One region of the Cryptosporangium aurantiacum genome, then DNA from elsewhere that is predicted to be linked to it. Evidence: riboswitches for the same ligand, from Rfam matches in the RefSeq annotation. Region 1 holds a riboswitch; the other holds the start of a gene.
What was found. A riboswitch is a leader RNA that binds a small molecule or an ion and turns the genes downstream of it on or off. The one in region 1 is predicted to bind S-adenosylmethionine.
Positions count from the first base shown of each region.

Region 1 (3,406 bases):
GCGTTGTCGTCCAGCGCTGCGGCCAGTTCCTCCGGCTGCCGCCCGAATGCGTTCGTGGTGCGGTTCGCCAACCGCGCCGTGACGGTCCTGTCGTCGACTACCAGGCAAATCATGAGGTCGAACAGGTCCCGGACCTCGTCCTCGTTCTCAACTGATCCGCAGAGAAACACGGTCTGACCAGCGGCTCGCGCGGCGAGAGCCTCGACGTGTGCGCGGTCGATTTTCCACCCGAAGCGATGCAACCATCCGCTGGGCGCCGGGTAGGGCGGATTGACCACGATTCGGCCGGTGGTTCGGTCCACCCAGTGGTTGTAACCCTCCCAGTCAGCATCGACCGCGTCGTGCCCGTGGCGTTTGAGCAACTCGCAGACAGTGGACTTGCCTGCGCCGGAATTCCCGGTCACCCAGATCAAGGACACCGGCGAAGCATCACACAGCGATCGGGAACTGGGCGACCGACTTGTCGGGGCCCGCGCGGGAACGCGCTCGGGTGCCGCGGGGCCGGCTGTGGCCTCCACGAGACCGGTACTGACGAAATCGGGCTGGGCCGAGCAGGAACGAGGTCCACGGCGACCGGGCCATCCCCGCCGAGGTACGACGGGGCCTCAGGGCTTACGGGCGAGCCCGGCGTACACGCCGCTCTCGTTGTCAGCGGTGGTCGGCGTGTCGTCCGGTCGCCAGTGCTGCACCAACTGAACGCCGGGATCCACCAGCTCCAGACCCTCGAAGAACTTGGCCGTCTGCGCCTTGGTGCGGGCCTGCATGAAGATGCCGCGCGCGTTGTACTGCGCGACGACCCGGGCCGCTCCGGGGTCGGTGTCGGTGGTGACCGCGCTCAGCGCCAGGTAACTGCCGGACGGAAGGGGCTCGAGGAGCCGGGCGACCAGGTCGTAGGCCACCTCGTCGGGGACGAACTGGATCACCGCGATCACCGACAGGGCTATCGGACGGGTCAGGTCGAGCGTGGCGGCTACCTCGGCGGATTCCATGATCGCCGCCGGGTTCCGCATGTCGGCGTCGAGGTAGGCGGTGGCGCCCTCGTCCGTGCTAGTCAGCAGCGCCCTGGCGTGGGCCAGCACGATCGGGTCGTTGTCGACGTACACGACCCGCGACTCGGGCGCGACGGCCTGCGCGATCTCGTGGAGGTTCGGGGAGGTCGGAATTCCGGTGCCGACGTCGAGGAACTGCCGGATGCCGGCCTCCTCCACCAGGTACCGGGTCACCCGGTGCATGAACTTCCGGTTCTCGCGCATCGCGACACGCAGCGACGGCCACTCGGCGAGCATGCCCTCGGCAGCGGCCCGGTCGGCCGGGAAGTTGTCCTTACCGCCGAGAACGAAGTCGTAGATGCGCGCGGTGTGCGGGCGATCGGTGTGTAAGTCCACCGTCGAAGCCCGCGCTATCGCGTCCGGATTCGGGCGCATCCACTCGGGGGTACTACTGGTCACCGCGACCCTCCGGTCCATCCCGACACGCATACGTGCAATCGACGCTCACTCTACGGGAGTCCACCAAGGACACCGCAGACGCGCAGGCATCACCATGCCGGAGCACCCCGCCCGCGAACGGAGGGTTGCCGGCCGGCAAGCCGGGGCTCTGCGTTGGCACTCGTGACCTCTGCGCAGGACCGCAACGGCTCCCGGTCAGCTGGTCGGGTGGGGGGAGGGCCGCATGACGAGCACGGCGCCGCGGGTCACGCCGTTCACGACGACGGGACCGGTGTCGACGAGGATCGGTTGCGGCGGTGTGCCGGGCGGGGTGATCGCGAGGTCGAGGCCCCGGAGGTGCTCGCCTCGGAGCGCGCGGGCGCTGGGGTACTCCTGCGGCGCCAGGGGCCGTCCGTCGCGGTGGGTCAGGCAGTGCTGGGTGAGTTCGACGAACGGTGAGGCTTGGGCGGTGACGCTCGCGAGCGTGGTCCGCAGGGTGGTGTTGAGGTAGAGCGGGCGCCCGTCCTGGTCGCAGACGAAGACACCCCAGGGCAGTCCTTCGAGGACTCCGTTGAGGAAGCCTTCCCGTCCGGCGACCGCGACCTCGGCGGGAACCAGCCGCGATGCGTCGTGGATCCGCAGGCTGAGGAAAGGCTGGTCCGCGTCCGGGACGAGGGAGAGCCGTGCCTCGACCGGCACCGAGCGGCCCTCCCGCGTGGTGACCCGGGTCTGTAGGTGTTCACCGCCGGCCGTCCGGGGGCCCGGGGGGCGCAGCAGGGCCTGGAGCGCGTGCCGGATCTGGCGGGGAGCGCCGGAGGGAAAGAGGACTGCTTCCAGCGGGCGGCCGAGTACCTGTGGGGCGGTCCACCCGAGAAGCTGGGCCGCGGTGGCGCTCCACACCTGGATGGTTCCGCTGGGCCCGACGGCGATGTACGCCTCGGAGCCGGTAGCCGTGTCGGTTTCGGCCGGGTGCAGTGCTGGGGCTTGGCCCGGATCGGGGATCAGCAGGCCGCGCACGGCGGCGGCTGCGCCGCGTAGTGCGGCGACTTCGTGCGCACGCCACGGTCTGGGGCGGGTGTCCATGACGCAGATCGCGCCGACGACCTGATCCGTGACGTTCAGCAGCGGCACGCCGACGAACGCGCCGACGGTCGCTTGCGCCACCGCACCGAGGTAGCGGCAGCGGGAGTCGGCGCGCCCATCCTCGATGAGCACAGGCGTGCCTGCGGCGACGACTCGCTGGCTCAGGGACCGCTCGATGGCGACCCGGCGGGAGTCGGCCAGCGGACCGCCGAGGCCGTGCAGACCGACCAGGCGACTCCACTCCATGCTGACCAGCGTCACTTTGCCGATCGGCGCGTCGATGGCCGCCGCGATGCTCTCCGCGACGGCGTCCATCGCCGGTGGCAGGGTCGCCGGTGCCTGCGCCTGAGCCATCGGGTGGTGCTCCTTCCGGCTCCACTCGCCCGCGCAGTGCCGGCTACATGGGGAGGATCAGGGACATTCGGTCGGACCATAGCCCGTGCGGTCCGGTGTTCGATGCCCCTTCCGGCTAATCCCCCATATATGGCCTAATGGTATATCCGGCCCGAGTAACCAGCTGAGTGTTCCGTCAGGCGTTCCACCGGCAGGAGGGTCGCGCCCAGATCGCGTAGCCGGGCCGGCCGGCTGAGAACCGGGCGGCTGGGAAGCAGTTCAGAAGCGGTAGTGCAGCACGAAGCTCGCCATCCTGGACAGGGTGGTGCTGTGCGCGATGAGCCGTTGGAACAGGCGCCAGCGCGGCGGGAACTCGGCGACTTCCGGTTCGTTGCTGAGCACGATCTCCCGGACCAGGCGGAGTTTGGGATTCCAGCTTTCCGGCTTCCGGGGGTCGTCCATGCCGGGAAATCTCATCAGCCCGGCGACCGACTTCGTGCCGCGCGCGTGCCGGGCCACCCAGACGGCGAAGCGGGTGTAGGCGTTGAAGACGAGCTCCCCGC
Region 1 covers NZ_FRCS01000009.1:177,013-180,418, forward strand. The annotation lists gene BUB75_RS27715 (AAA family ATPase) at 1-404, opposite strand, end outside; gene BUB75_RS27720 (SAM-dependent methyltransferase) at 606-1,424, opposite strand; SAM riboswitch class IV at 1,485-1,616, opposite strand; gene BUB75_RS27725 (GAF domain-containing protein) at 1,644-2,864, opposite strand; gene BUB75_RS27730 (class I SAM-dependent methyltransferase) at 3,123-3,406, opposite strand, start outside.

Region 2 (3,406 bases), on a different contig from region 1:
ACCCGATCGGGAATCGGAGAAATGCGAGCCCGACTTCTCACCAACACGCGTCATCCGCGGAATGCGCGCGGAAATGCGCCGAGCGGATTCCGCTCGAAGGGCGGACGATCGCGCACGGTCGGCAAGAAATCAGACGGGGCCCGTTCCGGTCGCACCCACCGGAACGGGCCCCGCCGAAGTTTGGACCTAGGAGGCGGGCCCGCCACTGAGTACCGTGACGTTTTCCGCCTGCGGACCCTTCGGGCCCTGGGTGACCTGGAAGTCGACCCGCTGGCCGTCTTCGAGAGCCTTGTACCCGTCCATCAAGATTGCCGAGTAATGGACGAAGACGTCAGCGCCGCCGTCGACGGCGATGAAGCCATAGCCCTTCTCGGAGTTGAACCACTTGACAGTGCCCTGCGCCACTGTGCACTTCCCTCACTTGCTGTTGCCCGCGGAGACGCACTCCTTGACCATGCGCCCCGGGTCTTCGTCCAAGAGCCCCGCACTGCCACAAAGCACGAACACTGACAAGAACGAACTACGACCGGTGAGGACGGTACCGGACCTCTAGGCAGTACGAAAGTGACGCTCCGAAAAGGGCATGCTTACCCGGGGAAGCTTCGACACTCGTTCAGATATCCCCGCCGCGATCCGCATTCCCGCAGATATCCGATCCGCACTCAACCGAGCAGGAACCCGGCCAAGAGCAGCAGAAACACGAGCACCATTGGTCTGAGTAAGAGCTATTAACTAAATGCAGTCCGAATTACCGCTCCTCGCTAATCAACGCGTTATTCGCACCGCTATATGCATATTTATTCTACTTAGTCACGTCCGCCCTAAAACGAACGGCTCCGCGCTAGTACGCGGAGCCGTTCGGACGTCGGACAACCTTCAGTCGAGCAGCCCCGCCTCGCGCGCGCCACGCAGGGACGGGGCGATCCGGTGCGTCGGGCCGACGTGGCCCTCGACCGCGTCGGCGGTCTTGAGCCCCTCACCCGTGTTGAAGATGACGGTCTCGGCGTTCGGGTCCAGTTCGCCGGAGGCCACCAGGTTCTTCAGCACCGCGACGGTCACGCCGCCCGCGGTCTCGCCGAAGATGCCGGTCGTCTCGGCCAGCAGCCGGATCCCGTCGCGGATCTCGTCGTCGCCGACCGCGGCGATCGCGCCCCCGGTGCGGCGGACCGCGTCGAGCACGTACGGGCCGTCCGCCGGGTTCCCGATGTTCAGCGACTTCGCGATGCCGGTCGGCTTCACCGGGCGAACGACGTCGTGGCCCTCGGCGAACGCGGTGTAGACCGGCGAGCAGCCCGCGGACTGCGCGCCGAACACCCGCCACGGGCTGTCCGCGACCAGACCACCCTTGACCAGCTCGCCGAACGCCTTGTCGATCTTCGTCAGCAGCGACCCGGACGCGATCGGCACCACGACCTGCGCGGGCAGACGCCAGCCGAGCTGCTCGGCGACCTCGTACCCGAGCGTCTTCGAACCCTCGGCGTAGTACGGCCGCACGTTCTGGTTGACGAACGCCGTGGCCTCGAACGCCTCGTCCTCCTGCAGCTCGCTGGTCAGCCGGTTGACGTCGTCGTAGCTGCCCTCGACCGCGACCAGCCGGGGGTTGTAGACCGCCGACGCCAGGATCTTGCTCGGCTCCAGGTCCGAGGGGATGAACACGGTGGCCTGCCAGCCGGCGCGGGCGGCGTGCGCGGCCACCGAGTTGGCCAGGTTGCCGGTGGACGCACAGGCCACGGCGTTGTAGCCGAGGCCCTTCGCCGCGGTGAGCGCGAGCGAGACGACCCGGTCCTTGAACGAGTGGGTCGGGTTGGCCGAGTCGTCCTTCACCCAGAGCGGGGCGTTCAGGCCGATCGCCTCGGCGAGCCGGTCGGCGCGGACCAGCGGCGTCAGGCCGGGGTTGAGGCTCACCCTGTCGTCCGGGTTCTGCCCCACCGGAAGGAGCGGCGCGTAGCGCCAGATGTTCTGCGGTCCCGCCTCGATCTGCTCCCGGGTCACCGACGCGAGCGCGTCGGCGTCGTAGCCGACCTCCAGCGGGCCGAAACACTCGGCACAGGCGTGGACCGCGATCAGCGGGAACTCAGCGCCGCAGTTGCGACAGCGAAGGACGCGGGCAGGGCTGGAGTTTGCGGTGTTCAGGGCACCGAGCAGCGAAGTCATGCGAGGCTTACCTCATCTCTCCCGGATCAACCGGGACGGAAGTGGCACCTGTCGCACCTGCCTCGCCGCGCGAGATTTGCATGGATGCGATGGTTGCCGGGGCTTCGCCGGGCCGTGTCCCTCTGCCCCTCTGGATGAGTTCCGTATGCAGTTGTGTCGCCTAGTTTACGACGCCCGCTCCGCCGATCGTCCGCTTGCTCCCATCCCCTGGGAGTTGCCTACCTCACTGTGCACGCCGCGACTACACAGTGAAGCGGACGCCGCCCCGCGACGTCCGCATTCCCCGTAAGAGCTCTAGTGGAACATCCCTCGCCGCTGGGTGAGGATCTGCAGGTGCTCGTGGAGCCACTGCTCCCAGTTGAGCTGCTCAGCGCCCGCGTACTGCACCGTGAACCGGTTGTACGCGTCGCTGCCCGAGCTCAGGAACCCGCCGCGCTTGTCGAGCTCCAGCAGCACGTCCATCGACTGCGGACCGGAGATGAACGTGACCTCGAGTTCGTTGATCGCGCCCGCGTACTGGTGCGCCGGGTAGAACTCGATCTCCTGGAAGAACGGCAGCCGCGAACCGTAGAGCGTCCCCCGCTCCAGGTCGGCGCCCTTGAACTGGAAGCCGAGCCGGCTGAACGCGTCGAGCAGCCTGGCCTGCGCCGGCAGCGGGTTGACCTGGATCGGATCCATGTCGCCCTTGTCGAGCGAGCCGGCCAGCTCCAGCTCGGTGCGGACGCCGAGCTGCATGCCGTGCAGCGGGTAGCCGTTGACGCTCGTGATCGGCGTCTCCCACGGCACCGCCAGCTCGAACGGCACCGCGTGCTGCGCACCCGGCGCGAGGCTGAAGCGGTGCCCGAGGTGCAGCCGCTGGAACGCCATCATCGTGTTGTGCTCGTAGTCGTCCCCGCCCAGGGTCTCGCCCTCGACCTCGACCTTGGCGACCAGCTCGAGCTCGACCCGGTCGACGACCATCTCGACGTTGCCGCCGCTGATCCGCACCTCGCCGCGGAGTAGATCGCCCGGCTGGGTGTGCGGAGAGGCGAGCACGGTATCGACGGAGGCCCCGCCGCCGAACATCGCCGAGAGCTTCTTGAACATCACGCGATCCTTAACGTTGCTGAGATGGGCTACTGCCGTGCCGGGCACGGCAACGCGGGCAGCAATCGAGGAGCTTGCTGACGCGCCGCCATAATCGCAGCCCGCGCCGCAGAAAGGGACGCACTCGTCAGGGATGCGACTACCGGATGATCCCGTCGGGTGACCC
Region 2 covers NZ_FRCS01000002.1:423,919-427,324, forward strand. The annotation lists gene BUB75_RS08730 (cold-shock protein) at 187-405, opposite strand; gene thrC (threonine synthase) at 877-2,154, opposite strand; SAM riboswitch class I at 2,164-2,295, opposite strand; gene BUB75_RS08740 (sporulation protein) at 2,449-3,240, opposite strand.
Region 2: another riboswitch for S-adenosylmethionine. It lies ahead of thrC (threonine synthase); the one in region 1 lies ahead of BUB75_RS27720 (SAM-dependent methyltransferase).